2 regions of the Acidovorax sp. LjRoot74 genome follow, and region 2 is predicted to be linked to the other one. Evidence: riboswitches for the same ligand, from Rfam matches in the RefSeq annotation. Region 2 holds a riboswitch; the other holds the start of a gene.
The links. Region 2 has a riboswitch for glycine ahead of gcvT (glycine cleavage system aminomethyltransferase GcvT). Riboswitches for the same ligand answer to the same signal wherever they lie in the genome.
Positions count from the first base shown of each region.

Region 1: it holds a riboswitch for glycine, as region 2 does, so the genes downstream of both, ACSQ3O_RS24150 (D-amino acid dehydrogenase) here and gcvT (glycine cleavage system aminomethyltransferase GcvT) in region 2, are expected to answer to the same signal.

Region 1 is NZ_CAXUTI020000001.1:5,077,171-5,092,154, forward strand. It holds gene ACSQ3O_RS24090 (MFS transporter) at 1-1,709, opposite strand, end outside; gene ACSQ3O_RS24095 (hypothetical protein) at 1,765-2,607, opposite strand; gene ACSQ3O_RS24100 (helix-turn-helix domain-containing protein) at 2,761-3,492, shown strand; gene ACSQ3O_RS24105 (hypothetical protein) at 3,673-4,065, shown strand; gene ACSQ3O_RS24110 (NAD-dependent epimerase/dehydratase family protein) at 4,068-5,111, shown strand; gene ACSQ3O_RS24115 (helix-turn-helix transcriptional regulator) at 5,121-5,315, shown strand; gene ACSQ3O_RS24120 (TetR/AcrR family transcriptional regulator) at 5,444-6,301, shown strand; gene ACSQ3O_RS24125 (DUF2867 domain-containing protein) at 6,298-6,873, shown strand; gene ACSQ3O_RS24130 (ABC1 kinase family protein) at 6,860-8,194, shown strand; gene ACSQ3O_RS24135 (hypothetical protein) at 8,239-8,619, shown strand; gene ACSQ3O_RS24140 (YXWGXW repeat-containing protein) at 8,779-9,234, shown strand; gene ACSQ3O_RS24145 (2-keto-4-pentenoate hydratase) at 9,278-10,072, opposite strand; glycine riboswitch at 10,567-10,687, shown strand; gene ACSQ3O_RS24150 (D-amino acid dehydrogenase) at 10,779-12,098, shown strand; gene ACSQ3O_RS24155 (c-type cytochrome) at 12,155-12,493, opposite strand; gene ACSQ3O_RS24160 (sulfite oxidase) at 12,495-13,709, opposite strand; gene ACSQ3O_RS24165 (rhodanese-like domain-containing protein) at 13,946-14,984, shown strand, end outside.
Region 2 is NZ_CAXUTI020000001.1:3,102,029-3,117,012, forward strand. It holds gene ACSQ3O_RS14525 (LysR family transcriptional regulator) at 1-643, opposite strand, end outside; gene ACSQ3O_RS14530 (Lrp/AsnC family transcriptional regulator) at 745-1,203, opposite strand; gene ACSQ3O_RS14535 (TRAP transporter substrate-binding protein) at 1,633-2,604, shown strand; gene ACSQ3O_RS14540 (TRAP transporter small permease) at 2,755-3,249, shown strand; gene ACSQ3O_RS14545 (TRAP transporter large permease) at 3,246-4,523, shown strand; glycine riboswitch at 4,541-4,630, shown strand; glycine riboswitch at 4,652-4,783, shown strand; gene gcvT (glycine cleavage system aminomethyltransferase GcvT) at 4,834-5,976, shown strand; gene gcvH (glycine cleavage system protein GcvH) at 6,063-6,437, shown strand; gene gcvP (aminomethyl-transferring glycine dehydrogenase) at 6,580-9,492, shown strand; gene ACSQ3O_RS14565 (Crp/Fnr family transcriptional regulator) at 9,507-10,118, shown strand; gene ACSQ3O_RS14570 (c-type cytochrome) at 10,128-10,784, opposite strand; gene soxC (sulfite dehydrogenase) at 10,777-12,030, opposite strand; gene ACSQ3O_RS14580 (FKBP-type peptidyl-prolyl cis-trans isomerase) at 12,216-12,629, shown strand; gene ACSQ3O_RS14585 (MerR family transcriptional regulator) at 12,634-13,677, shown strand; gene ACSQ3O_RS14590 (acyltransferase family protein) at 13,758-14,984, shown strand, end outside.

The sequences.
Region 1 (14,984 bases), 2.0 Mb from region 2:
TTCATGATGCCGCCCTTGAACTCCTGCAGCTGCCCGTCCTTGGTGATGCCGCCCTCGGGGAAGATGGCGAGCAGATCGCCCTCACGCAGCACCTGGGCTGCGCGCTCAAAGGCGGCTTCGTAGGTCTTCGGGTCTTCCTTGTAGGGCGCAATCGGGATGGCCTTGGCCAGGCGGAACAGCCAGCCCAGCACAGGCACGCGGAAGATGCGGTGGTCCATCACAAAGTAAATGGGGCGTGGGCTCGCGGCCATGAGCAGCACGGCATCCACAAAACTCACATGGTTGCAGGCCAGGATGGCCGCGCCCGCCGAAGGCAGATTCTCGTCGCCCTGCACCTTGAAGCGGTACACAAACCGCGACGACACCCAGGCCACAAAACGCAGCAGGTACTCAGGCACCAGCATGAAGATGTAGAACGCCACCACCGCATTGGCAATGCCGGTGAACAAAAAGATCTGCGGCACCGTGAAGCCCGCGCCCAGCAAGGCACCGGCAATGAGCGAGCTGCCGATCATGAACAGCGCGTTGAGGATGTTGTTGGCCGCGATGATGCGGGCGCGGTGCGTGGGCTGGCTGCGCATCTGGATCAGCGCGTACATGGGCACGCTGTACAGGCCCGCAAACAGGCTGAGCAGGGCCAGGTCCAGCATCACGCGCCAGTGGGCGCCCTGGGCCATGAAGGCGCCCAGGCCCATGATCTCGGACGCAGGCAGGCTGCGCGAGGCAAAGTACAGGTCGATGGAGAACACGCTCATGCCAATGGCGCCCAGCGGCACCAGCCCGATCTCGACATGGCGGCGCGACAGCACCTCGCACAGCAGCGAACCGATGCCGATGCCGATCGAGAACACCACCAGCAGCAGCGACGCCACCTGCTCGTTGCCATGCAGCACGTTCTTGGCGAGGCTGGGGAACTGGCTCAGAAACACCGCGCCAAAGAACCACATCCAGCTGATGCCCAGCAGCGAGCGGAACACCACGATGTTGCCGTGCGCCAGCTTGAGGTTGCGCCAGGTTTCGGTGAAGGGGTTCCAGTTGATGGTCAGGCCCGGGTCGGTGGCGGGCACCGAGGGGATGAAATGCGCCACCGCGCGCCCGACGAGTGCCGCCACCACGCAGGCCACCGCCACCGTGGTGTGGCCGATGCCGGGAATAGCCACCAGCAGCCCCCCCGCCACATTGCCCAGCAGGATGGCGACAAAGGTCCCCATCTCGACCATGCCGTTGCCGCCGGTGAGTTCGCGCTCGCTGAGCACCTGGGGCATGTAGGCAAACTTGACCGGGCCGAACAGCGTGGAGTGCACCCCCATGAGGAAGGTGCACAGCAGCAGGATGGGGATGTTGCCGCCGATGAAGCCCACGGCCGCCACCAGCATGATGGCGATCTCCATGTTCTTCACGAAGCGGATCATCTTCGTCTTGTCGTACTTGTCGGTGAGCTGGCCCGAGGTGGCCGAGAACAGCAGGAACGGCAGGATGAACAGCGCACCAATCACCAGCCCCGCCATCGCAGGCGGCAGCCAGTCCACACTGAGCTGGTAGGTCACCATCACGGTGAACGCAAACTTGAACAGGTTGTCGTTGGCCGCACCGGAGAACTGCGTCCAGAAGAACGGCGCAAACCGCCGCTGGCGCAGCAGGGCAAACTGGTTCGGGTCCTCGTGCGTGGGCGCTGGCGCCAGGCTGGTGGACGGGGTTTCGGGATGCATGCGTTTCTCCTCGTTTCCGATGGGTTGGCTTGTTGGAATTTTCCGCGCCCGCACTTCACACACGTGAACTGCGGGCGACACCCACGGCGTGGGCGCCATTCTGCACAAACAACGTGACCTGCGGCCCGCCCGGCGCCGTGGGGGAGTGCAGCGCCGCCAAGGCCGTCAGAACGGGCCAGGCTGCGCCTGCGGCAAACAGGTGCTTGAGGCTGTGGCCCGACACCGCCTGGTAGGTGGCGTCAAACACCGCGTGGTCCGCCGCCTCGAACAGCTTGGCCACGGCATACAAGCCAATGACCGCGCCCAGATGCACGGCCAGCGCGCCATCGCGCCGGGGCAGGCACGCCAGGGCCAGCACCACCAGCATGCCGCCCAGCTGCACCACGGCCCAGGGCATCAGATTGCCGGTGTGGGCCCACCAGCCCACGGCCAGCGTCCCGGCAACCAGCACCGTGCCAGCGGCGGCCCCACCGGCGCGTCCACTCACGCGGCTGGCCGCCGCCAGCCCCAGCAGGCCTGCAAACGGCAGCACCATGCCCAGCCGGTCCCACAGCAGGCCCGCGTCGCCGGGCTGTGCGTGGTACAGCATCGATCCTGCGGCCGTGCACAGCAGCCCCGCAAAAAACAGCCCGGCCAGCCACCGCGAGGCCACATCCAGGCCCACCGCCCGGCGCAACGCCACCAGCCCCCACACGCCCGCCAGGGCAAAGGGCAGATTGCTCAGCACATCGAGCGCACAGGGAATCCCCAGCCACGCACGCTGGTCGGCAAATGCATGCTGGTGCTCGCTGGCAGGCAGCACCGGGCCCCAGACGGCCAGGGCGAACAAGGCGGCGGCGCCCAGCAGCAGGCCTGTCTCGGCCCGGCGGAGAGGAGAAGCAGAAGAAAACAAGGACACGGCGGAAATCCTGCGGGGTTGGAATGCCGCGCAGTGTGGGCAGGCAATCGCATCCGGGCCCCATAAAAGTCGCACAAAGGGCTACCCAAGACACTTTGGGTATTGATAATTGATACCCAACGCCTGCCCCTGCCCACCACCACGCCCGCAGCCATGAGCACCACCGCCGACCTCGTTACCGCCCTGAAAAAAGAACTCAAGACCGCCCAGATGACCTACGCCGACCTGGCCCAGGCGCTGGGCATGGCCGAGTCCAGCGTCAAGCGCATGCTGGCCAAGGGCGACATGCCGCTGTCGCGCATCGACGCCATCTGCCGCGCGCTGGCGCTGGACTTTGCCGACCTGGCGCGGCGTGTGGCCGATGCGCAGCCGCTGCTCAAGGAGCTGAGTCAGGAGCAGGAAAAGGCCGTGGTGGGCGACAAGAAGCTGCTGCTGATGGCGATCTGCGTGCTCAGCCAGTGGACGCTGGAGCAGGTCGTGGCCACCTACCGGCTCACCGAGGCCGAGGGCATCAAGTACCTCGCGCAGCTCGACCGCATCGGCATCATCGAGCTGCGGCCGCTTAACCGCTACCGCCTCAAGCTGGCCAAGACCTTCCGCTGGCGCCCGCACGGCCCGGTGATGAACTACTTTCGCGAGCACGCGCTGCTCGACTACTTTGCGGGTGGCTTTGACGGCATGGGCGAAGGCGTGCTGCTGGTGCACGGCAACATCAGCCGCAGCCTGGCCCCCGCCTTCATGGAGCGCATGCAGCGCGTGGCCCAGGACTTCGCCCAGCAGCACTTGGCCGACCAGAAGCTGCCCGAACGCGAGCGCGAGGGCTACACGCTGCTTTTGGCCATGCGCAGCTGGGAGTTCGAGGCGTTCTCCAGCATGCGCAGATAGCCAAATGCTCACTTATTGATAGCATAAACCGCTTTACCAATGCGCGGAGAAGGCAAAAAAGTCTTGAACATTGGCCTCTCCAACTTGCAGCTCTCCTCCAAAAAGTAAAAGAAACTTGACATCGTCAGATCTCTCGGGCGAAAATTTTGTCAAGCAAACTTTACTTTCAGGACGGTGCGCATGAACGAACTTCCTTCTCCCGTAGAGCAGATCAGCTACCTGGCCAAGGTGCTGGCGGGGCTGCTGGTGATCATTCTGCTGGGCTTGGCCAGCCTGGAGCTGGCGCATCTGCCGGGCGCCTCCGGGCGTTGGGCGGCGGGGTTGCTGGCGGGGGCATGTGCGCTGCTGGCATGGCTCGGGTGGCGCAGATACCGGCGGCTTGATGAGCTGCAGCGGCAGATGCATGGCCGGGCCTGCCAATGGGCGGTGGGGCTGGTGCTGGCCAGTTTGCTCGTGGTGTCGGCGCTGCAGGCCCTGGGCCTGGCGCCGTCGGTGCATCCGCTGGCAGTCGCTGCGGGGCTGGTCGCCGCGTGGGGCCTGGGGCTGTGCATCACCCACCACCGGGTGAGCTGAGCATGGCGCGCGTTGCCGTGACCGGCGCAGCCGGGTATCTCGCATCGTGGGTAGTGAAGCTGCTGCTCGAACAAGGCCATACCGTGCACGGCACGGTGCGCAGCCTGCAGGACGGCCGCAAGCTGGCGCACCTGCAGCGGCTGTCGGCGGAGCATCCCGGCCGGCTCGTGCTCTTCGAGGCCGATCTGTTGAAGGCCCAGGGGTTCGACGCGGCCTTGGAAGGCTGTAGCGCCGTGGTGCACACCGCGTCGCCCTACCGGCTGGGCACCTCGGCCGACCCAGAGCGCGAGCTGATCGCCCCCGCCGTGGAGGGCACGCGCCATGTGCTGGAGGCCGTCAACCGCACGGCCAGCGTGCAGCGCGTGGTCGTCACCAGCAGCATCGTGGCGATGTACGGGGACAGCGTCGAGCTGCAGGCCCGGCCCGGACAAGCGCTGGCCGAAACAGACGTGAACCGCACGTCCACCGCGCAGAGCAATGCCTACGCGCTGTCCAAGACCCGCGCCGAGGCGCTGGCGTGGGACATGCAAGGACGGCAGCAGCGCTGGTCAATGGTGAGCGTGCACCCGGGCGCCATCTTCGGGCCATCGCTGTCGCAGCGCGACGATGCCACCAGCGTGCAGCTGCTGCGCCAGTTTTTGGACGGCTCCTTCCGCCAGGGCGTGCCAGAGCTGTGGCTGGGCACGGTGGACGTGCGCGACGTCGCCCAGGCCCACGTCAGTGCCGCGCTGCTGCCGGGCGCTTCGGGCCGCTACATCGTCGTGGGCGAGAGCCTGCGCCTGCTGGAAATCGCACAGCGCCTGCGCCAGAGCCACCCCGCCCGCAGCGCCAGGCTGCCCACCAAGGAAGTGCCCAAGTGGCTGATGTGGCTCATCGCGCCCGCAGCTGGCATGGCACGCCGGTATGTGCGCCACAACGTCGGGCACCCGATGCAGTTCGACACCACGCGCAGCCGCACCGAACTCGGGGTGGCGTACAGGCCCGCCCTCGACACGCTCGGCGAGCATGTGGAGCAGCTCGTGGCCGACGGCCTGGCACCCGCGTAAGGCCGCACCATGCGCAACCACCTCAAAGCCCTGCGGCAGGACCGCGGCATGACCCAGCAGGCGCTGGCCGATGCACTGGGCGTGAGCCGCCAGACGGTGCACTCCATCGAAGCGGGCAAGTACGACCCCAGTCTGCCCCTGGCCTTCAAGATCGCCCAGGTGCTGCAGCGGTCCATCGAACAGATCTTCGTGCCCGAGGACTGAGCCCAGCCCCCCTCGCATGCCGCGTGCGGCGCAGTGGGCGCACGCCGGGCCTGCACGCACCAGTTGACGCAACAAAAGAAATTTACTATTCTTTAAATAACAAATTTTGTTAATTTAAAGATAGTTAAATGAAAACCACCCGCCAGCAACAAGACGCCACGCGCCGCCAGATCGTGGCCAGCGCGGTGGACCTCATGACCCGCCAAGGCTTCGATGGCACGACGATGAAGGACATCGCGCGCGCTGCAGGCATTGGCGATGCGACGATCTACAAATACTTCCCCACCAAAGACCGCATCGTGGTCGGCTACCTGGACGACACCGTCCAACAGGCGCTGGCCGACACGCTGAAGACCCCGGGGTTTGGCGGCTACAGCCTGCAGGAAAAGCTGCAGCGCCTGACCGACGCGGTGCTGGAGCGCCTGCTGGCCGACCGCGAATTTGTGGCCCAGGTGCGCAGCCTGGCGCGGCGCTCGCCGCTGTCGATGCTGGCCGAACCCCTGGCGGCGCGCCAGGGCCTGCGCGACGCGGTGGCCGGTTTTCTGGAAGCCGCCGAGGCCAGCGGCGAGATCGAGCCCTGCGACTTCAAGGGCCTGGCGGGCAGCCTCTACACCGACTACCTCGCGGGCGTGGTGAGCTATTGGCTGGCCGACACCTCCGACGAATTCGCCGACACCACGCAGCTGGTGGACCTGTCGCTCGGTGTGCTGGTGCAGGCGCTGCGCGTGGGCCTGGTCAACCGCGTGGCGCAGCTGGGCGGCTTTGTGCTGCGCAGCCAGATGGCGCGCATGGCCCAGCACGGCAGCGGCCTGCTGGGCATGCTGCAACTGGCGCGGCAGACGCTGGGCAGTGCCCCGCCACACGCATCCCCCGCCCAGCGCAGCCCTGAGCCCCCGGCGGCGCCACCACGCCGCGCCAAACGCGCACCCAGCGCCCCGGCCGCAACGAAGCCCGCCACGCCCCGCAAGAAGAAGAGCGCCCCATGACCCCGCCCACTGCCACCGCCGCCCCCACCACCGTGCGCGCCACCCAGGTGCCGCCCGGCACGGCCATCCACGCCACCCTGCCCGGGGCCGATTTTTTTGACGCCTACGAAGTGGCCGACCGGCACCCCGCGCGCTCGGCCCTGCAGTCGTGGCTGGACGTGGCGGCCCGCACCCCGGCATGGACGCGCGCCCTCATGTTCGTGCGCAACAAGGCCGTGCGCCTGGTGGGCCTGAAAGACCTGGGCCAGCTGCACGACGGCCACCCGCCCGCCAGTGGCCGCCCGCTGCGCGACGCCCGCAGCTACCGCGTGGGCGACCGTGTCGGCATCTTCCGCATCCGCCACCTGAGCGACACCGAGGTGGTGATGGGCCAGGACGACAAGCACCTGGACGTGCAGGTGTCCATCTGCAAACAGCCCGCCGCCCCCGGCGCCGCGCCCCGGGTGGTGCTGAGCACGGTGGTGCACATCCACAACACGCTGGGCCATGCGTACATGGCGGTGATCACGCCCATCCACCGCGTGATTGAACGCGGCACGGCACAGCGCCTGGCAGAACATGGCCAAGGCTGAGGCCCCGCGCACCGGCAAGCTGGCCCGCAGCGCCATCACCGGGCTGGCAGCGGCGCGCATCGGCATGGCCGAACTGGGGCATCGCACGCGCAAGCGCTCCGCCCAGGCACAGGCCGAGCACGAGGCCGCGCTGGGCCGCATCCTGTTTGGCGCACTGGGGCAGCTGCGGGGCTCGGCGCTCAAGGTGTCGCAGCTGCTCAGCATGCACCCGCAGCTGCTGCCTGAGGGCGTGCGGCGCGAGCTGGCGCGCGCCCACCACCAGGCCCCGCCGCTCAACCGCGCGCTGGTGGGCCGCGTGTTCCGCCAGGCCTTCGGGCAGGAGCCCGAGGCGCTGTTCGACCATTTCGAGCCCACCGCGTTTGCCGCCGCCAGCCTGGGCCAGGTGCACCGCGCGCAGCTCGCAGGCCACGGCACGGTGGCCGTCAAGGTGCAGTACCCCGGCATCGCCGCCACCATTGCCAACGACATGCAGCTCATGCGCACCGCGCTGCGCGCCCTGGCCCACACCGACCTGCCCCTGCCCACCGACGCGGTGATGGACAGCGTAATGACCGAGATCGAGGCCACCCTGCTGCGCGAGGTGGACTACCTGCAAGAGGCCGAACAGCTGCAATGGTTTGCCCAGCACGCCGCGCAGCCGGGGGTGGTGATGGCCCGGCCCATCCTGTCGCACACCCGCGCCCAGGTGCTCACGCAGCAGTTTGTGCCCGGCCAGCCGCTGCAGGCCTGGCTGGCCACCCAGCCCACGCAGGCGCAGCGCGACCAGGCCGGGCAGCACCTGTGGGACTGGTTCATGCACTGCATCTTTGTGCTGGGCCGGGTGCATGCCGACCCGCACCCGGGCAACTTTCTGTTTGCGCCCGATGGCACGGTGGGCGTGCTGGACTTTGGCTGCACGCGCAGCCTGTCCACCGGGTTTCGCGCGCAGGTCACGCAGGCCTGGTCGGCACTGCTACGGCCAGCGGACGACCCAGAGCTCCATGCGCTGGTGCTGCAGGCCTACCAGGCCCTGGGCCTGGCCGGGGCCGATGTGAGCCTGCCCACCTACCGCACCGACCTGGCCCCGGCCCTGGCCGTGATGCAGGCCTGGCAGATTGAGCCATTCACACAAGCCGTGTTCGACTTTGGCACCAAGACCCCACCGCCGCTGACGCCCCCCGCAGACCAGCGCATGCTGGGCCGCCACCTGCAGCAGGTGCCCAGTGAGATGCCCGCGTTCGAGCGCATGTGGATGGGCCTGATGCACCTGCTCACGCAGCTGGGCGCACGGGTGCACACCCGGGGAGCACATTGGCTCACACCCACCGGCGCCAACCCTTGACCGCCCCCTTCACGAACAAGATAGACACCGGGAGGAGAAAAAACATGAATACATCGCTGGTCCTTGCCGCCCTGGGCCTGGCCCTGGTGGGCGCCGCCCATTCCGTGCTCGGAGAAATCCTGGTGTTCCGCTCGCTGCGCCTGCGTGGCGTGGTGCCCACGGGCGGCCAGCCCGTGCTGCGCGAGGGGCATGTTCGCATCCTCTGGGGCAGCTGGCACCTGGTGACAGTGCTGGGCTGGGCTTTCAGCGCGCTGCTGTGGCGCCTGGGCACGGTGCCTGTGGACGCGGGCCTGGGCGCCTGGGTGGCCGATGTGGCGGCGGGCGCCACGCTGGCCTGCGGGCTGCTGGTGTTCTTTGCCACCGAGGGGCGCCACCCCGCCTGGGTGGCGCTGATGCTGCTGGCCGTGGTGATCTGGTGGCGATGAGCCCCACCGCGAGCGTGAAAAAAATCACACTCCTCCTATGCGCCTCCGCCCCAGGAAACACAACTTCACAACACTTCGCAATTCGACTACACCGGCTTGACGCAGAGCCCGCAGCATGAAGGCTCCGGTTCCGACAGGAATCATTTTGAGGAGTTCACCATGGCCCGCAATGCACTCGCCGCTGTATCCATCGCCCTGCTGACGCTGGGTGCCGCCACGGCGGCGCACGCGCAGCACACCAGCGCCACCGTTGTCATCGGCACGGACGCGCCCCGCTACCACGGCCCTGCGCCAGTGGTGGTGCAGTACCAGGCGCCCCCGCCCCCCCGCTACGAAGCCGCGCCCCACCCACGCCGGGGCATGGTCTGGGTGCCTGGCCACTGGGAGTGGCGCGGCCACCGCCATGTCTGGCTACAAGGCCACTGGGTGAAGGCCCGCCCGGGCTATCACTACCGCGAGCCGCGCTGGGTGGAACATGGCGGCCGCTGGAATATGCAGCCCGGCGGCTGGGACCGCGACGGTGACGGTGTTCCCAACCGCCACGACCGTGACCGCGATGGCGATGGCGTGTCCAACCGCCACGACCGCAGCCCCGACAACCCGTATCGCCGCTGACGGGCAGGCACCGGGCCGAGGGCTGTGCTGACCGGCAGGCAGGTCAGTCAAACACCAGCTCTGCCCGGCCCAGGCCCGGGAAGTCCGCCACCACCCGGGTGCCCGGCGCCACCAGCACAGTGCCGGTGCACGAGCCCGTCGTCACCCACTGGCCCGCGCGCAGCCCGCCCAGGCTGTGCGCGCCTTCGTTGGCCAGCCAGGCCAGCAGCAGCAGCGGGTCGCCCGCCGGGTTGCCCCAGCGGGTGTGCTGCACGGCCACCGACTCGTTCACCCACAGATCCACACCCTGCGCCAGCGGCTGCACCGCCGCCACATCGGCCGTGCCTGTGCCCACCACCAGGGCGCCATGGCAGGCCTGGTCGGCCAGGCGGCTCCATTCGCCCTGTCGGGCCCAGGCGGCAAAACGCGTGTCGCACACTTCGATGGCGGCCCGCACCGACACCAGGGCCGCGCGCACCTCAGCTGCGCTGTAGGGCGTTGCGCGCGGGAGCAGGTCGGTGCCCAGTTCGTAGACCAGTTCCGCCTCCACCCCCAGCACCGCAAAACCGGCGGCGGGCAGGTGGACTGCGGCCTCCCCGGCGTGCGGGGTCTGCGCCACCCACACCGAATCGCGGGTGAGCGCCGCGCGCGCGGGCAGCGCATCGGGCGATGCCGCGCCCACCTTCCAGCCCGCGACTTCGCCGCGCTCGCGCACCACTGCGTCCTGCACGGCATAAGCCTGGGCGGCGTTCTGCGGGCGCAGTGCCGTGGGCAGGTCGAACGGGCGGGGCGTGCGCCCCTGGCGGGCCATGGTGAGCACGGCGGCACTGGTCTGTGGATCAAAGGCGGTATCGGGCATGGGGCGGCTCCAGGGTCAGGGATGTTGGCAAATTATGGCTACCGGCCACCGGGCCCTAAGAACGTGTTTACGATCTTTGCAGGGCCGCGCAAGTACCTTGCCGGGATGGGATGCAAGGCGCGGTGCGCAGTGGATAGCCCGGCTATCCACCAGCGCCGCAACGCCGCAGACGGCCCGGCAAGGCACTTGCCCGAAGGGTTGGGGCGAAATCGGGCGATTGGAAGCCTCGACTGCTTGCATGGGCACGAGCCCATGCGGCGCATCCGAAGCATCCACTCATCCCGATTGCGCCCCAACGCGGCCCCGAAAAGATCGTAAACACGTTCTAAGGCGCCAGCATCAGCAACGATTGCGGTCCATTAGCGCGCAGAAGCCGTTTTCTGCGCGCCGGGCGCTCCTAGAATGGCCCCCGCAGGAGAGCACGGCGGCAACGCCCGCTGTGCACCGAAGGCGCAAACTCCCATACACGCTCAGGTCCCGTACTGCACCATTTTTCAAAGCCGTCTGGAGAGCCGCCACCACCTGTCCGCAGCGTGGTGGCGCACCGAAGGAGCAAACCGCAGCCCGGGTGGGATGGCGGTGAATCTCTCAGGTACCAAGGACAGGGGGAGCGGCAGCCTGGCGGATATGCGCCAGCTGCTTGCTATTGATTTAGTAGCTGCTACCGCACACCCATCAGGCGCAGACCCCTTAAAAGGCTTCAAAAATGCGCGTGATCGTTCTCGGCGCCGGCTTGCTCGGCGTGACTTCGGCTTATTTCCTTTCGCAACTGGGTCACGAGGTGACCGTCATCGACCGCCAGGGCACGCCCGGCGCCGAGACCAGCTTTGCCAACGGCGGCCAGATCTCGGTGAGCCACGCCGAGCCCTGGGCCAATCCCAGTGCGCCGCTCAAGGTGCTGCAGTGGCTGGGCAAAGAGGACGCGCCATTGCTGTTTCGCCTGCGCGCCGACATGCGGCAGTGGCTGTGGGGCCTGTCCTTCCTGCGCAACTGCACGCCAGCGCGCACGCGCCATAACATCGAGCAGATCGTGCGCCTGGGCACCTACAGCCGCGACACGCTGCAGCAGCTGCGCGCGGCCACCGGCCTCCAGTACGACCAGCGCACGCAGGGCATCCTGCACTTCTATACCGATCAAAAAGAATTTGACGGCGCCCTGGCCCCTGCCGAGCAGATGCGCGCGCTGGGCTGCGAGCGCCAGGTCATCAGCGCCGACGAGGCCGTGCGCATCGAGCCTGCCCTGGCCCATATCCGCCCGCAGCTGGCCGGCGCCACGTTCACGGCCGAAGATGAATCCGGCGACGCCAACCAGTTCACGCGCGAGTTGGCCAAGCTGTGCGAGGCGGCGGGCGTGCGGTTCCGCATGGGCCACCACATCACCGCCTTGCGCGAGGCAGGTGGCCGCATCGACCATGTGGAAGTGACCAACGCCGAAGGCCGCTTCGAGCGTGTGCGCGGCGATGCGTTTGTGCTGGCCATGGGCTCGTTCAGCCCGCTGCTGGCGCAGCCGCTGGGCATCCAGCTGCCCATCTACCCGGCCAAGGGCTACTCGGTGACCATGCCGGTGAAGGACGCGTCCAAGGCGCACCAGGTGAGCCTGACGGACGATGAGTTCAAGCTCGTGTTCTCTCGCTACACCAGCGAACGCGGCGGCGACCGCCTGCGCATTGCGGGCACGGCGGAGCTGAACGGCTATGACCGCCACCTGAACCAGGTGCGCTGCGAGGCCATCGTGCGGCGTGTGGAGCAGCTCTTCCCCGGCGCAGGCGACACCACCCAGGCGCAGTTCTGGAGCGGCCTGCGCCCTGCCACGCCCAGCAATGTGCCACTGATCGGCAAGACGAAGGTGGGCAACCTGTTCCTCAACACCGGCCACGGCACGCTGGGCTGGACGCACGCCTGCGGCTCGGGCAAGGCGCTGGCCGACATCGTGAGCGGCCGGGTGCCCGAGGTGGACTTTGCGTTCCAGGGCTTGCAGGGGCGCGCAGCCGGGGCGGCGCTGGTGCCGTCGCGCACGGCGGCCTGAAGCTGCATGCGGTTGCAGCGAGGCAGCGCTGCTGCAACCGCTGCGAAAGGCTGCGCCTACTTGGCCGCGCCCGTGGCATGCGCCACGAACTGAGCCACAGCCTGCATGTCCTTCTCGCTCATGCGCTCGGCATAGGACGGCATCACGCCGATGCCCGCCTTGAGCGCGCGCAGCACGCGGCCTGCGTCGGGTTTCAGCTCGTCCAGCACCGGGCCCACCTGGCCCTCGGCACCGGCGGCCTGCAGTGTGTGACACACGGCGCAGGCAGGCTGGATCTTGGTGAACAGCTCCTTGCCGCGTGCCAGTTCGGCGGGGTCGGCAGCCCCAGCCGCCGCACAGGCGCCAGCGGCCCACGCCGCCACGGCAAGGCGGCGTGCTCGGTTCAATCTACCCATGTCAGGCGACGGTCACGGTGACAGCGTGGTCGCGCCAGCTGGCGTTGTTGTAGCCGCCCAGGTTTTCCTCGCGCTGCTCGGCCTGCACATTGCCCGCCGTGTCGGTGGCGCGGCTGGCCAGCACATGGCTGCCCGCCTCCAGGCGCACGGGCAGCGCAAACTGTCGCCAGGCAAACGGGCCCAGGTCGGGGCCGATGAGCTTGGCCGCCTGCCAGGTCTTGCCACCATCAACCGACACCTCCACGCCCTTGATGCCGCGTGTGCCACCAAATGCCACGCCATGCACCTGCACCTGGCCGGGCTTGAGTGCGCCCTTGTCGGGCAGCGGGCCGTTGATCCAGGACTTCACCCCCATCTCCCAGACCGAAGGCTGGTCGGGGCTGGCCTTGCTGCCGGGCGGCGACATGCGGTAGCCGTGCGACATGATGCGTGCCTGCGACTGCGCGCTGCCAAAGGCCACGCGCTTGACGTACTTGATGTTGTTCACGCCCTGGTAACCGGGCACCACCAGCCGCAGCGGGCCGCCATGGGCCAGCGACAGCGGCTCGCCGTTCATCTCCCAGGCCAGCAGCGCATCGTCCATCGCCTTCACGGGCACCGAGCGCTCTACCAGCACGGTGAGCGGGTCCACGCCCTCGGGCAGTTTCTCGCCGCCCGTGCCGGTCAGGTAGGCCGCGCCGTCGGCCAGCCCGCCCAGAGCCGCCACCACATTGCGCAGCGGCACGCCACTCCAGACCACACAGCCCGCAGCACCCACCGACCAGGGTGTGCCGCTGGGCTTGCTGGGGAAAAAGCCCCGGCCGTTGCCCGAGCACTGCAGCACGGTGGCCACGGTTTCCACGCCCAGGGTCTTGAGTTCGGCCAGTGTCAGGCTGCGCGGGTTCTTGACCCCTTCGATCGCCACGGTCCAGCCATCGCGGTTGTCGAGGATGGCGGCATCGGGTGCGGGCAGGTTGTTGCGCACATACAGCTGGTTGGAGGGCGTGATGACGCTGGTGCCGAATGCAGAGCGCCGCGTCTCCAGCGTGCTGGTGCTGTGCACGATGAGGGCGTCTGGTGTCTTCCAGCCTGCATAGGCGGGCAGCGGCTTGACAGCGGCAGCGGTCGCCTGCTGGGCCCGGGCGGTGCCCGTCCATCCGGCCAGGCCCAGCGCGCCCAGGGCGGCAGCGCTTCCGGCCAGCAAATGGCGGCGCGGCAAGGTCGTGGAATGTGTCATGCGAAGGTCTCCGAATGGGGGGTGGAATGGGCAGGCGGAATGGCCCGGCCCGGCGGCAGCCTCCTCAGGCCGACACGGAGGCAGCCCGCATTCTGTGCGGCAGCCCCGGCCCACCGCACGCAACATTGCGTTAACAGAAGTAACAAATACAAAACATCAGAAACATCCGCACGCATGTCAGGCGGCGTGGGCATATTCGCCGCTTCGGCAGAGAGAGAAAGAGAAAGGGCGATGCTATGAACACCTACAAAAACCCCCAGGCCCCCCGCACCCGTCACCACATCCGCCTGGCCGCACTGCTGTGCTGGGGCCTGGGCTGCAGCGCGGCGCTGGCCCAGCTCACGGCCATCGTGGCGGTGGAGCCCACCGCACGCAAGGCCGCGCATTCCATCCTGCGCACGGCGGCCGAGTCGGGCCTGGCCAAGGCCTCGGGCCAGCCCGTGGCCCTGGCCACCAGCGACGACCTGGCCGACGTGATGCGCGCTACCCGCAGCGCGGGCTACGACATCTTCATCGGCCCGGCCCAGGTGGCGGCCTCGGCCCTGCAGCGGGGCTACGAGCTGGTGGGAGCCACCCACAAGTCCGACAAATACCTGCTGGTGGGGCTGGTGCAGATCGACGCCGTGCCCGCCATGAAGGGCCGCAGGCTCTACCTGCCGCAGCAGGACTCCATCTACACCTACATGGCGCGCGGCATGCTCAACGAGGCCGGGCTCTCGTTCCAGGACCTGCGTGCCGTGCAGTATGAAAAGTTTCCCCAGGCGGGCCTCACGGCCCTGACCCTGGGCTCCACCGACGCCACCGTGGTGCGCGAGGACGACTGGGCCGAATGGGCCGCCGCGCACCCCGGCACCGCACGCGTGCTGGCCACCTCGCAGCCGGTGCCCGGGGGGTTCTCGGTGGTCGTAAAGAAGGACCTGCCCGCCGACGCGCGCAACCGGCTGGCCCAGTGGTTTGGCGCCACGCCCGCCTCCACCGGCCTGCCACCCGTCACCTTGCGCCCCGAAGCCAACGAATACCGCCGGGTGGCCGAGCTGGGCCTGTTCACCCCCACCAGCCTGCCCGGGGTGAGCCGCATCACCGCACGCGAGGCCCAGACCCTGCTGGCGCAAGGTGCCACCCTGGTGGACACACGCACCGAGAAGGAATTCAAGACCAAACGCATCCGGGGCGCCGTGTTTGCGGCCTACGTGGAAAAAAGCCTCAAGGATGTGGCGTTCAACGCTGCGCAGGATGACTTCCAGGCGCTGGACAAGCTGCCCAAGCTGGACAAGG
Region 2 (14,984 bases):
CGCAGCGCGGCTCCACCTGGGCCTGGCGCAACGTGTCGAGCAAGGACACATGGGGCTGCGAGCCGCGCTGAAAGGTCAGGATGTCGGCCCCCGCAAAGTCTTCGAGCGCGTAGCGCCGCTTGCGGTGCGTTTTGCTGTTGCCCACAAACACCATCTCCATGGGCGTGACGGCCTGGCTGCGGATGCCGTCGGCTGCCGCAGGCAGCGCGGCAAACACGGCGTCCAGCGTGCCCCGGCGGATCTGGTCGAGCAGCACGGGCGTGGTCTCCACTGTCAGCTCCAGCTCCAGCAAAGGATTGTCTTTGCGCAGCTGCTCCACCCACGGGATGAGCCACGAGTGCAGCACCGATTCGATGGCCCCCAGGCGGATCGACACCTCCAGCGGCCCGCCCGAGCCCATCTCGGCCTTGAGCTGGCGCTGCAGCTCCAGCATGCGTTTGGCATAGACCAGAAAACGGGCCCCTGCCACCGTGAGCTTGAAGTGCTTGTCGCGCCGGTCCAGCAGCAGCACACCCAGCTCCTCTTCGAGTGCAGCGATGCGGCTGGACATGGCCGACTGCGTGAGGAACAGCTTCTCGGCCGCACGCGTCACGCTTTTGAGGGAGGCCACCCAATAGAAGGCTTCGACAAATCGCAGGTTCATGGTAAGGGCTCCCAAGCGCATTCCGGCAAATGCAGAATGCTCCTATTTTTATAGCTTAAAGCGCTTATCCATAGCGCGGAAGCGGCCATTTTTACTCAAACTCACCCGACAAAAAGCGGCAGATCCGCCTTCTTGAGCGTGCGCAGCACAAAGCTGGAGCGGCTGTGGCGTATGCCTTTGATCTTGTAGAGCTTCTCACGCAACAGGCGCTCGTAGTCGCGCGTGTCTTTCACCACGATGCGCAGCAGGTAGTCGTAGTCGCCCGACACCAGGTGGGCCTCGATCACTTCGGGGATGCTGGCCAGCGTCTCGCCAAATTTTTCGAGCGTGTTGTCCGAGTGGCTGTCGAGCGTGACCTGCACCAGCACGGTGTCCGCCAGGTCCAGCGACTGCGGGTTGATGCGCACCGTGTAGCCCTGGATCACGCCCGCTTCTTCCATCTTTTTGATGCGGCCCCAGCAGGGCGAGGGGCTCAGACCCACGGCCTGGCCGATCTCTTGCAAGCTGGCGCGCGCGTTGCCCTGCAGCACGGCGAGAATTTTTCTATCGAGGCGATCCATCGGCCGGATTATTCACAAAAAATCTCCAGTACAGAAAATTTTTCTGCGAATGAGATGAAACCAAGCGAATTCAGCAAATTCATCTCTGCCACGCGGCGCATACTTCTTCCATCAAGGCGCTCTTACCGGAGTGCACAAATTGACAAGGCCCCGGCTGGTTACCGCCAGCACGGGGCCCTTGGCATTCCGGCCCCCATTGCTAGCACCCATCGGCCGCCATGCAGACTGCGTGCAAACATCTGCCAACCCGGCATCAGGGGTGTCGCCAACGCAACTGCAAGCGCCCTGCCGCCCAGTTGATAAGCACGCTTACCAGCACAAACCCGGATGCCTGCGGTCATGCTGCACCGCCATAATTTCAGCGAGGTCGGGGGCAGCTCCGCAAGGGTGCCAAACGCGCCCCCTGACCCACCATCAACAGGAGACACCATGCAATTGACCAAACTCGTCGTTGGACTGAGCCTCGCGCTCGGCTTTATGGCCACCGCTGGCGCGCAAACCACCATGCGCATCAGCATCTCGACGGCCCAGAATTCCCACCAGGGGGTTGCCATCGACACGTTTGCCAAGGAAGTCGAAAAGCGCACCAGCGGCCGCTACAAGGTCCAGACCTTCTACAACGGTGCCCTGGGCGGCGAGCGCGAGTCGATTGAAGCCGTGCAGCTGGGCACGCAAGAGCTGGCTTTCAGCTCCACGGGGCCCATCCCCAACTTTGTGCCTGAAACCAAGATCCTGGACGTGCCCTTCCTGTTCCGCGACAAGGCGCATGCCCGTGCTGTGCTGGACGGCCCCATCGGCCAGGAGATGCTGACCAAGTTCGACAGCAAGGGCTTCAAGGCCCTGGCATGGGCCGAAAACGGCTTTCGCCACATGACCAACAGCAAGCGCTCGGTCAACACGCCCGAAGACCTCAAGGGCCTGAAGATGCGCACGATGGAAAACCCCGTGCACATCGCTGCCTACAAGGGCTTTGGCATCATCACCACGCCCATGGCCTTCCCCGAAGTGTTTACCGCCCTGCAGCAAGGCACCGTGGACGGCCAGGAGAACCCGCTGCCCGTGATCATCTCGGCCAAGTTCGACCAAGTGCAAAAGCACCTGACGCTGACCGGCCACGTGTACTCGCCCGCCATCTTTGTGATGAACAAGGGCTCGTTCGACAAGCTCACGGCCGCCGACAAGCAGGCCTTCATCGAGGCCGCCAAAGAAGGCACCAAGGCCAACCGCGCCCGCGTGGACGAGGACGACGCCAAGGGTGTGGCTGACCTGCGTGCCAAGGGCATGACGGTGGTGGACAACCCCGACAAGTCCAAGTTTGTGGCGGCCCTGGCCCCCGTGAATGCCGAGTTCGAAAAGCAGTTCGGCAAGGCCACGCTCGACAAGATCCGCGACGTCAAGTGATGCGCGCGCTACTATCTTTGTAGTAGCAACCAACGCCCGTAGCCATTGCGCTATCGGGCGTTTTTATTCTTACCCCGTGTTTCCTTCCTGCGTTCCTACCGTGTTGTCCTACCTGTCGATTCAACAACTGCCCATGGTCGGCGCCGCCCCATGAAAAATGCTTTTCTCACTTTTGAGCGATGGACCACCTTCATCGCCATGCTAGGGGCCTGCACCATGCTGGCCCTGTCTGCCTCGCTGGGCATGTTCCAGATCCTCATGCGCTTTGTGCTGGAACAGCCCGCCGAATGGACTGAAGTGCTGATCCGTTTCAGCCTGATCTGGATGGTGTTCCTCGCCATCCCCGCAGCCTTCCGCCAGGGGGCAATGGTGAGCGTGGACGTGCTGTACCGCTGGAGCCGCCCTGCCATGCGGCGGGTGCTGGACTGGGTGGTGGCGCTGGCAGCGCTGGCGCTGATCGGGATTGTCATCTGGTACGGCTGGGACTACGCCCAGCGCGGCGGCGTGCAAAGCATGGCCGGGCTGGAGTCGGTCTCGATGTTCTGGGCCTACCTGGCCATGCCCGTGGGCGGCGTCTTTTGCGCCGTGGGCATCATCGGCAACCTGATCGACCCCTTGCGCATGGAACTGGAGACCGCCCAATGAGCGCCGTGATGATTTCCACGATGGTGCTGTGCTTCGCGCTCACCATCTCGGTGGCTGTATCGATTGGTCTTGCATCCATCCTCGGCATCCAGGCGTCCAACGCCAATATGCTGATCTCGGTGAAGGAGATGTTCGCCTCGATCAACAAGTTTCCGCTGGCGGCCATCCCCTTCTTCATCCTCGCGGGCAACCTGATGGAGACCGGCGGCATCTCGCGCCGCCTGGTGGAATTTGCCAAGAGCATTGTGGGGGGCGTGCAGGGGGGCCTGCCCATGACCTGCGTGCTGACCTGCATGATCTTTGCGGCGGTGTCCGGCTCATCGGTGGCCACCACGTTTGCGATTGGCGCCATCCTGATTCCGGCGCTCATCAAGCATGGCTACCCCACCAGCTACGCAGCCGCGCTGCAGGCCACCAGTGCCGAGCTGGGCGTGATCATCCCGCCCTCCATCCCGATGATTCTGTATGGCGTGAGTGCCGAGGTGTCGATTGGCGAGCTGTTCATTGCGGGCTTTGGCCCGGGCCTGCTGATCAGCGGTGCACTGATGCTCTTCGTATGGGCGTACTGCAAGTACAAGGGCTGGGGCAAGAACGATGGCGATGGCCGCCTGTCCTTTGGCAAGGCCACGCTGCAGGCGGGCTGGGCGCTGCTGATGCCCGTCATCATCCTGGGCGGCATCTATGGCGGTGTGTTCACCCCCACCGAGGCATCGGCCGTGGCCGTGTTCTATGCGCTGATCGTGGGCGTGGTGATCTACCGCGAGATCAAGCTCAAAGACCTGTACGCCATCCTGCGCAAATCGGCCATCTCGTCGGCGGTGATCATGTTCATCATCGCCAATGCGGGGCTGTTTGCGTTCCTCATCACCCGCGCCGGGGTGCCCGATGCCATCGGCCGCTGGCTGGAGGCGGTGTTGCAATCCCCCGCCCTGTTCCTGCTGGGCGTGAACGCGGCGCTGTTCGTGATCGGCATGTTCATTGAGACCAGCGCCGCCATCATCGTGCTGGCCCCCATCCTGGCGCCCGTGGCCATGCACTTCGGCATCGACCCGGTGCACTTCGGGCTGATCATGGTGGTGAATCTGGCCTTGGGCATGATCACGCCGCCCTTTGGCGTGAACCTGTTTGCGGCCTGCACGGTGGCCAAGATTTCGTTGGACCGGATCATCAAACACTTACTGCCTTTTGTGGGTGTGATCCTGGTGTGCCTGCTGGTCATCACCTATGTGCCATCGATTTCTCTGGCCTTGCGCGACCTGGTCTATGCCAAGTAGGCGTTAGAATCCCGCCCGTCAGGAGAGAGTGCTCCGCCCACCCAACCGGGCGTGCAGCACCGCCGAAGGCGCAGGCAGCAGCCGAACGCTCAGGCAAAAGGACTGGCAACCGCCCGCAGTGATGCGGGCGTTCCCTTGCTGGAGAGAGGTGGCCCCACAGAAAAGAAACTGTGTGCAGGCCATCCACCGAAGGAGCAAACCGCACGGCCAGCCAGGGCGTTGCGGTGAATCTCTCAGGTAAAGCGGACAGCAGGGCAAATCCCGTAGTCACCTTGGTGGCTGCGGCCCCCATTTGCCCCGGAGTTCCGCCATGTCCGCCACCGCCCCCCTGCTCACCACGCCCCTGAACGCCCTGCACATTGAGCTAGGCGCCCGAATGGTGCCTTTTGCCGGCTACTCCATGCCCGTGCAGTACCCCGCAGGCCTGATGGCCGAGCATGTACACACCCGCACCGCTGCGGGCCTGTTTGACGTGTCGCACATGGGCCAGCTCAAGCTCATCGGTGCCGATGCCGCTGCGGCGTTTGAGACCCTGATGCCCGTGGACGTGATCGACCTGCCCGTGGGCAAGCAGCGCTACGGCCTGCTGCTGACCGACGAAGGCACGGTCATCGACGATTTGATGTTCTTCAACCAGGGCGTGGTGAATGGTGAACCCACGCTGTTCGTCATCGTGAACGGCGCCTGCAAGGTGGGCGACATTGCCCATATAGAGGCCCGCATCGGCCAGCGCTGCACCGTGGCGCCCATGCCCGACCACGCCCTGCTTGCCCTGCAGGGCCCACAGGCCGTCACCGCCCTCGCCCGCCTTGCGCCCGGCGTGGAAAAGCTGGTGTTCATGACCGGTGGCGCGTTCAGCATCGCGGGCTGCGACTGCTTTGTGACCCGCAGCGGCTACACCGGCGAAGACGGCTTCGAAATCTCCGTGCCCGCCGCGCAGGCCGAGACGCTCGCCCGCGCCCTGCTGGCCCAGCCCGAGGTCAAGCCCATCGGCCTGGGCGCCCGCAACTCGCTGCGCCTGGAAGCCGGCCTGTGCCTGTATGGCAACGACATCGACACCACCACCACGCCCCCCGAAGCCGCGCTGAACTGGGCCATCCAGAAGGTGCGCCGCACCGGTGGCGCCCGCGCAGGTGGTTTCCCTGGCGCAGACAAGGTGCTGGCCCAGATCGACAACCCCGCCACCCTGCCCCGCAAGCGCGTAGGTCTGGTCGCGCTGGAGCGTGTGCCTGTGCGCGAGCACACCGAGCTGCAAAACACCGATGGCCAGAAGATTGGCGAAGTGACCAGTGGCCTGCTGGGCCCCACGGTGAACGAACCCGTGGCCATGGGCTATGTGGCGCCCGCCTTTGCCGCCATCGGCACGCGCGTGAACGCCATCGTGCGCGGCAAGGCCGTGCCGATGGAAGTGCGCGCCATGCCTTTCACGCCCGCCAACTACTTTCGCGGCTGATTTCGCAGGTGGCTGCACACCAACGCGGCCCGCGCCCGCTACATTGCTGATTCCTTTATTTATCCCCTTGCTTGAGGAGCTTCCCCATGACCGTCAAATTTTCCAAAGAACACGAATGGATCAACACCGCCGACACGGCCGCTGCCGTGGTGGGCATCACCGTGCACGCACAGGATGCGCTGGGCGATGTGGTGTTTGTGGACCTGCCCGAGGTCGGTGCCACGTTCAACCAAGGTGACGTGGCGGGTGTGGTCGAGTCCGTGAAGGCTGCTGCCGATGTCTACATGCCCGTCACCGGCGAGATCGTCGAAGTGAACGAAGCCCTGCGCGCCGACCCCTCGCTGGCCAACAGCGACCCGCTGAACGCTGGCTGGTTCTTCAAGGTCAAGCTGGCCGATGTCGCCCAGCTCGACGCCCTGATGGACGAAACCGCCTACAGCGCATTTGCGGCCAACGCCTGAAGGCGCTTGGCCCATTCATCTCTGGTTTCAAAAACCATAGCTGCCAGCGCTTGATTCCATTAGGTTTCAGATAAAAAACCTCTGAAACCGATAGCTAAAAAGCGCCAGCAGCTCTTTTTTCATAGCACCTCGAACGCCCGCCATGACTGCCGCCCTGCCCACCTTCTTGCCGTTGTCCGCGCTGGAAAACGCCGCTGAATTCCTGCCCCGCCACATCGGCATCGACGCAGCGGACGAAGCCCACATGCTGTCCGTGATCGGCGAGGCCTCGCGCCGCGCGCTCATCGACTCCATCGTGCCGCGCTCCATCGCACGCAGCCGCGCCATGGACTTGCCAGCAGCCACCACTGAGGCATCGGCACTGGCCGAGCTCAAGGCCATCGCGGGCAAGAACAAGGTGCTCAAGAGCTTCATCGGCCAGGGCTACTACGGCACACACACGCCGGGCGTCATCCTGCGCAACATCCTGGAGAACCCCGCCTGGTACACCGCCTACACGCCCTACCAGGCCGAAATCTCGCAGGGCCGCATGGAAGCGCTGGTCAACTTCCAGACCATGGTGTGCGACCTGACCGGCATGCCGATTGCCAATGCATCGATGCTGGACGAGGCCACCGCCGCTGCCGAAGCCATGACCCTGGCCAAACGCTCGGTCAAGAGCAAGAGCAACGTGTTTGTGGTGGCGGGCGACGCGCACCCGCAGACCATTGAAGTGATCCAGACACGCGCCAAGCCCCTGGGCCTGGAAGTGCGCCTGGCCAATTCGGCCGAAGAATGGAACAGCCTGCTGGCGGGTGACTACTTTGCCGTGCTGGCCCAATACCCCGCCACCAGCGGGCGCATTGACGACCTGCGCGCCGACGTGGAAAAAGCCCACGCCAAGCAGGCCGCCTTCATCGTGGCGGCCGACCTGCTGGCCCTCACGCTCATCACCCCGCCCGGCGAACAAGGCGCAGACATTGTGGTGGGCACCACCCAGCGTTTTGGCATGCCCATGGGCGCGGGCGGCCCGCACGCGGCCTTCATGGCCTGCCGCGACGAATACAAGCGCAGCCTGCCTGGCCGCCTGGTGGGCGTGAGCGTGGACGTGCACGGCAAGCCCGCCTACCGCCTGGCGCTGCAGACGCGCGAACAGCACATCCGCCGCGAAAAAGCCACCTCCAATATCTGCACGGCCCAGGTGCTGCCCGCCGTGATCGCCAGCATGTACGCCGTCTACCACGGCCCCGAGGGCCTTGCGCGCATTGCCCAGCGCGTGGCCAGCTACACCGCCATCCTGGCCCTGGGGCTGCAACAACTGGGCGCCCCCGTGCGCGAACAAGCCACGTTCGACACGCTGGTGCTGAAAACCGATAACGCTACAAAATCAATAGCTGCAAAGGCAATACAGTCAGGCGCAAACCTGCGTATTTACTTCGAAAACTACCTGTGCATCTCGCTCGACGAGACCACCACCCGTGCTGACATCGAGCTGCTGTGGAAGATCTTTGCCAAGGACGGCCAGGCGTTGCCCACGTTTGACGCGTTTGAGAACGGCATCGAGCCCCTGATCCCCACCGCGCTGCGCCGCACCAGCCAGTACCTCACGCACCCGGTGTTCAATACCCACCACAGCGAAACCGGCATGCTGCGATACATCCGCCAGCTGTCCGACAAGGACCTGGCGCTGGACCGCAGCATGATCCCGCTGGGCTCGTGCACCATGAAGCTCAACGCCACCAGCGAGATGATCCCCATCACCTGGCCGGAGTTTGCCCACATGCACCCCTTTGCCCCGGCCGACCAGCAGCAGGGCTACAAGGAGCTGGACGAGCAACTGCGCGCCTGGCTGTGCGAGGCCACGGGCTATGCGGGCATCAGCCTGCAACCCAACGCGGGCAGCCAGGGCGAATACGCGGGCCTGCTGGCCATCAAGGCGTATCACGAGTCGCGTGGCGAAGGCCACCGCAACATCTGCCTGATCCCCAGCAGCGCGCACGGCACCAACCCCGCCAGCGCACAGATGGTGGGCATGCAGGTGGTGGTGACGGCCTGCGACGCCAGCGGCAACGTGGACCTGGCCGATCTGCAGGCCAAGTGCGAGCAGCACAGCGGCAACATCGCCTGCGTGATGATCACCTACCCCAGCACGCACGGCGTGTTCGAGACCCAGGTGAAGGAACTGTGCGCCCTGGTGCACAGCCACGGCGGCCGCGTGTATGTGGACGGCGCCAACATGAACGCCCTGGTGGGTGTGGCCGCCCCCGGCGAGTTTGGCGGCGACGTGAGCCACCTGAACCTGCACAAGACCTTCTGCATCCCCCACGGCGGTGGCGGCCCCGGCGTGGGCCCGGTGTGTGTGGTCGCGGACCTCGTGCCCTTCCTGCCCGGTTTGCCTGGCCAGGATGACCAGCCGAAGAGCCCTACCAACGGCAAGGTGGGCCCCGTGAGCGCCGCCCCCCTGGGCAACGCCGCCGTGCTGCCCATCAGCTGGATGTACATCCGCATGATGGGCGCCGACGGCCTGCAAGCGGCCACCGAAACCGCCATCCTCAGCGCCAACTACATCAGCGCGCGCCTCAAGGACCACTACCCCACGCTGTACGCGAGCGAGAACGGCCATGTGGCGCACGAGTGCATCCTGGACTTGCGCGGCTTGAAGGACACCAGCGGCGTGATGGCCGAGGACGTGGCCAAGCGCCTCATCGACTACGGCTTCCACGCGCCTACGCTGAGCTTCCCGGTGCCCAACACGCTGATGGTGGAGCCCACCGAGAGCGAAACGCTGTTCGAGATCGACCGTTTCATCGACGCCATGATTGCCATCCGCGAAGAGATCCGCCAGATCGAAGCGGGCAAGCTGCCGCAGGACAACAACCCGCTGAAGAACGCGCCCCACACGGCGGAGAACCTTCTCACCGGCGAATGGGCCCGCCCCTACAGCCGCGAAGCGGCTGCCTACCCCGTGGCAGCCCTGCGCCAGGCCAAGTATTGGTCGCCCGTGGGCCGCGTGGACAACGTGTGGGGCGACCGCAACCTGAGCTGCAGTTGCATCCCGGTGTCGGACTACGCCTGACGGGGCGCAGCGCTGTGACCGCCTCGCCCAGCGTCTGCAACGTCTGCGAACCGCCCGCGCTGGAGGCGCTCGTCCAGACGGAGCCCGGTCTGGCTGCACTGTGGCAAGCGCTGCCCCGCCGCCAGTTCAGCGCCGGTGCGCTGCTGCAGCGTGCCGGAGAAACCAGCACACACTGCTGGCACCTGCGCAGCGGCGTGGTGCGGCTGTTCTACCTGAACGAACAAGGTACCGAGCGCAACCGCTCGTTCCACGGCGCGGGCAAATGGGTGGCGGGCAGCCTGCCGCCGCTCGCGCTACGCAGCCCCTACGCCATTGAGGCACTGGCGCCCGTGGACGCAGTGGAGTTGGACTATTCCACCTTGCAGGACTGGATGGGAGCCTTTCCGTACATCGCCCCCCCGCTGCAAGAAGCCCTGGGCTACGTCTTCCAGTCGCACGCCCGGCGCGAGGCCGAACTGCTCAGCCATCCGCCAGAGACGCGCTACCAGGCGTTCCTGGCTTCGCACGCAGAGTTGGCCAGCCAGTTGCCCCAGCACCATGTGGCCAGCTACCTGGGCATCTCGCCGGTGTCGCTCTCCCGCATCCGAGCCCGGCTGGGCATGCTGGATGCAGCACGCGGCGGATGAAACCGCCGTTCACCGCCCCAGCGGCCAGGCGCTGACCGTGCGGTCCCGCCCCGGCATCACCACCTGGGGCAGGCTTTCCTTGTTCATTACCGCACTGGCGCTGACCAGCCCATTCAAATGCAGCAGATGCGCGGTCACGGCATATACCTCGTCATCGGTCAGGCTCTTGGGCGCATGCATCGGCATACCCCGGCGAACGTAGTCGAACACCGTGGTGGCATACGGCCACATCGCCCCCACCGACAGCACCTGCAAAGGGTACTGGCGCACACGCAAAGGCCGCAACAGGTCGTTCCAGGCGATGAAGCCATCCGACCCCACGAGGCGGGAGGCCGGCCCCTCCATGCCCTGCGCGCCGTGGCACGCCGCGCAGTGCCGCGCGTAGAGCTGCGCGCCCTGTGCCGCGCTGCCTTGGCCCGGCGGCAAATTGCGACCATCGGGAAAGATGGTGATGGAGTAGCGCGCAACCTCCTCGGAAGACAGTGGCTGCGCCAGACCAATGACGGCCGGCGGGGCCGCAGGTGCCATGCTGGGCGCGGGTTGCGTCTGCGCCTGGCTGGCGACCCCGGCGTACAGCAGCAGTCCGGCCGCGGCGAACATCCCTCCGCCCCACCGCAAGGTGGCCATCCTCGTGAAAAGGCGGTGATGGAACAGGCGCTCACGCATACAGGTTCTCCACGCGCCCATCGGCCTGCACGCGCCAGGCCTGCATCGCGTTGTAGTGGTTGAAGGAATGCATGGCGTAGCGCCGCTTCCACTCGCTGCGCAGCGGCTGCGTGCGACCATGCTCATCGGTGGCCCGGCTCAACAGGTCGGCACGGCGTCCATTCCACTTCCAGGGCAGCGTGAAGCGCGTGAACGCGCGGTCCAGCACAGGCCCATGCAGCTGCGCTGCCGTCCAGGTGCGGCCGCCGTCCACCGACACATCCACCCGGGCAATGCGGCCGTAGCCGGACCAGGCCAACCCGGCGATCTCGTAGAAGCCCTGGGTTTCGGGCATCGTCTGCTGGCCCGAGGGGTGGGTGATGACGGATTTCACGTCCATGTGGAAGGCAAAGCGTTCGATGCGACCGTCGGCCAGTACCTGGGTGTACAGGCCCGATTCGTCCTTGGTGTAGGCCGGCGCGTCGGTCACCTCCAGCCGGTGCAGCCATTTGATGTTGACGTTGCCTTCCCAGCCGGGCATGAACAGGCGCATGGGGTAGCCCTGCGAGGGCCGCAGCCGCTCACCGTTCTGGTACAGCGCCACCATGCCATGCTTCAGCAGCGCTTTGAGCGGAAGGCTTCGGCTGTGCGATCCGCCATCGGCCCCCTCAGCCACCACCCAGCGGGCGCTGTCCTTCAGCCCCGCCTCGTTCAGCAGGTACGCCAGCGGCACTCCCGTCCATTCTGAGCACGACACCTCGCCTGCGAGTTCGCCCAGGGTCTGGTCCAACGCTGTGGGCGACAGCGCATTGGCTGCCGAGTTGCCTGCGCATTCCAGAAAATGCACGCGGCTGACCATCGGGTAGCGCAACAGCCGGGGCAGGTCAATGCGCAAAGGCTTGTTAACCAAACCGTGCAGCCGCAGTTCGTGCCGACCAGGGTCGATGTCGGGCACCCCGTTGTGGTGCACGGCAAAGTGCAGCCCGCTCGGGGTGATGATGCCGCGCTGGTGCTGCAGCGGCGTGCGCCACCCCGCAAAACCCGAGACGTGCGACACCGAGCGCTGCACGGCCGCCTCGTAGGCCGACGGCTGCCCATAGGGCACATCGGCACCGCCAGCCCGCGCCATGCTCTGCGGCAGCCGCGCGGCCAGGGGTTCTTGCGAGGATGGCGCTGGCTGTGCGGCTGCCGCGCCACTGCCGACTGCCAAAGCGCCCAAAAAAGCCCTGCGTGCCCACAGTCCGCCAGGGCCGTCATGTGATTGCATCCGTCTATCTCCGCGAATGAAAACGGCACCCATCGGCCGCGGCGCCAGTGTGGTGGCGTGCGGCGCCGCGCGCATTAACGCTTGTTAACGCGGCCTCCTGCGTCCGAACCCCCTTACACTGGCGCGCCACTGGCCCCACGTCCCTGGTGCCAGCCCGTCCCCTTCGTTGAATTCAAAGGAACCCCGTGCGCATCTCCCCCGCCCTCCTCGTCGTTGGCCTGCTGGCTGCTCCGTTTACCGCTGCACATGCGCAGACCTCCAAGCCCGTCACCACCGCCAGCGGCCTGGTCTACGAATCCCTCAAGGACGGCACGGGCGAATCGCCCAAGGCCACCGACACGGTCAAGGTGCACTACAAGGGCGTGTTCCTCGACGGCAAGGAGTTCGACAGCTCCTACAAGCGTGGCGAACCGACCTCGTTCCCGCTCAATGGCGTGATCCCTTGCTGGACCGAAGGCGTGCAGCGCATGAAGCCAGGCGGCAAGGCCAAGCTGACCTGCCCACCCTCCATCGCCTACGGCGCTCGGGGAGCAGGTGGCGTGATTCCACCCAACGCTACGCTGAACTTTGAAGTCGAGCTGATTTCCGTCGGCCGTTGATCCCATGTTGCTGAAGGTCGGTGACCTCGCGCGGCGCACTGGCCTCACGGTGCGCACGCTGCACCACTACGACGAGATCGGCCTGCTCACGCCCTCGGGCCGCTCGGAGGCGGGTTACCGGCTCTACAGCCAGGCCGATGTGCAGCGCCTGCACGGCATCCAGACCATGCGCCAGATGGGGTTGGCGCTCAGCGACATCGGCGATCTGCTGGCCGGCGAAGGCATGGCACCCGAGCGCATCATTGCCCAGCAAATTCGGGCACTGGACCAGCAGATTGCGCAGGCTACCGAACTGCGCGGGCGCCTGACCATTCTGCGCGATGGCCTGATGGCCGGGGCAGAGCCCAACATGGGCAACTGGCTCGAAGCACTGGCGCTGATGACCACCTATGGCAAGTACTTCAGCACCACCGAGCTCAAGCAGATCTTCACCAACTGGAGCCTGATCGAGGCGGACTGGCTTGTGGTCAAGGACCTGGTGCGCGATGCCATGGACCGGCAGCTGCCACCCGAAGCGCCCGAGGTCCAGGCACTGGCCTACCGCTGGATGGCGCTCATGCTGCACTGGATGGGCGGCGACCTCGACCTGCTGGAGCGCTGGGGCCACATGTTCCGCACCGAGCCCAGCACCCAGGGCCGCAACCACGCGCCACCGGGCGACATGATCGAGTACGTGGAGACAGCAATCAAGCTGCGCCTTGCCCTGCTGGAGAAGTACCTGACCCGCGACGACCTGCGCATGCTGGGCCATGTGCCGCACACCGCGTGGGCGGCGCTGGAGCGCGACGTACAGCAATTGCTGACCCGCCAAATCCCCACCGACCACGCCGAAGCAGCGGCGGCTGCACTGCACTGGAACAAGCTGTTTGACCAGCTGACGCGCGGCGATGCGCCACTGCGGCAGAAGCTGCTCACGGCGTCGGCCAACGAGCCACTGCTGCAGGCAGGCTCGCCCCTGAGTGCCCCCGTACGCGCCTACCTGCATGCGGCGCTGGCGCTAGCGATGCCAAGCCCTGCTGTGGCTGTAGCCATCTCTGCGCACCGCTGAAACGGTCTCGCACCGCCTCCAAAAAAACCACTGAAAAGCGCTTGACCCTCACGCGACGTGAGGCACCACAGTTGGTCCCCATGAACGGATCGACGCCCTCCCCCGCCCCCTCCACCCGGCGGCTACACGCCCTGGACAACCTGCGTGCCACCATGATGTGGCTGGGCATCGTGCTGCATGTCTCGGTCCTCTACATGAGCCGGCCATCGCCCCTGCCCTGGCACGACGACCAATCCAGTCCTCTGGCCGACCTGCTGGTGGCGGTGATCCATGCCTTCCGCATGCCCTTGTTTTTTATCCTCGCAGGGTTCTTTGTGGCGGCGCTGGTCCAACGGCACGGGCTGGCTGGCATGGTGCGCAACCGGCTGCGTCGCCTGGGACTGCCCTTTGCGCTGTTCTGGCCGCCGCTGTTCGTCGCCTGCGCGCTGCTCGGGCTGATGTTCCTGCACCGCATGGCCTATGGAACCTGGGGCGTGGACCGCAGTCTGCTGCCCCAAGGCCCCAACGTGCCCCAGGGCCCGGCCACCATGCACCTGTGGTTCTTGTGGATGCTGTTGTGGCTGGCGCTGCTGACGCCCGTGGCATGGACAGCGGTGCGTGCCTTGCCGCACAAGATGCAGCAGGCCCTGCAACGCGGAGCCCTCTGGATGGGTGGCACCCCGGCGGGCCTGCTGGTGCTCACGCTGCCGCTGGCCTGGATTGGCGCGGGCTACGACCATGGCATCGTCACGCCCAGTGGGTCCTTCCTGCCGCCGCTGGCGGAATGGATACACAACGGGCTGTTCTACGGCTTTGGGCTATGCCTGTATGCGCACCGCAAGGCGCTGATGGCACGCTACGAACGGCACTGGCCTGCGCTGGCGGGCCTGGGGCTTGCGGGATTCCTGATCACTGCGCTGCTGTCAGAAGTGCTGGCCCAGCCGGAGGCATCGGCCTTTGCACTGGTGCTGGTCACCGGGGCGTTCACCGACCTGCTGGCCGCGCCCGTGTCTGCCACCCGGCACCTGCAGTTCTGGATGGCGCTGGCCTACAACAGCGCGTCGTGGCTGTGGAGCTTTGCGCTGATCGGGCTTTTTCTGCGCCATGTGGGCCAGCCCCGCGCCTGGCTGGCCTACCTGGCCGACAGCTCGTACTGGGTGTACCTCGTGCACCTGCCACTCACGATCGGCCTGGGTGCGCTGCTGTATGGCCTGTCCATTCCGGCCCTGGCCAAGATGCTGATCAACGTGCTGGCCACGACGGCACTGTGCCTGGCCAGCTACCACCTGTTTGTGCGTTTTACCGCTGTGGGCCGCTTGCTCACGGGG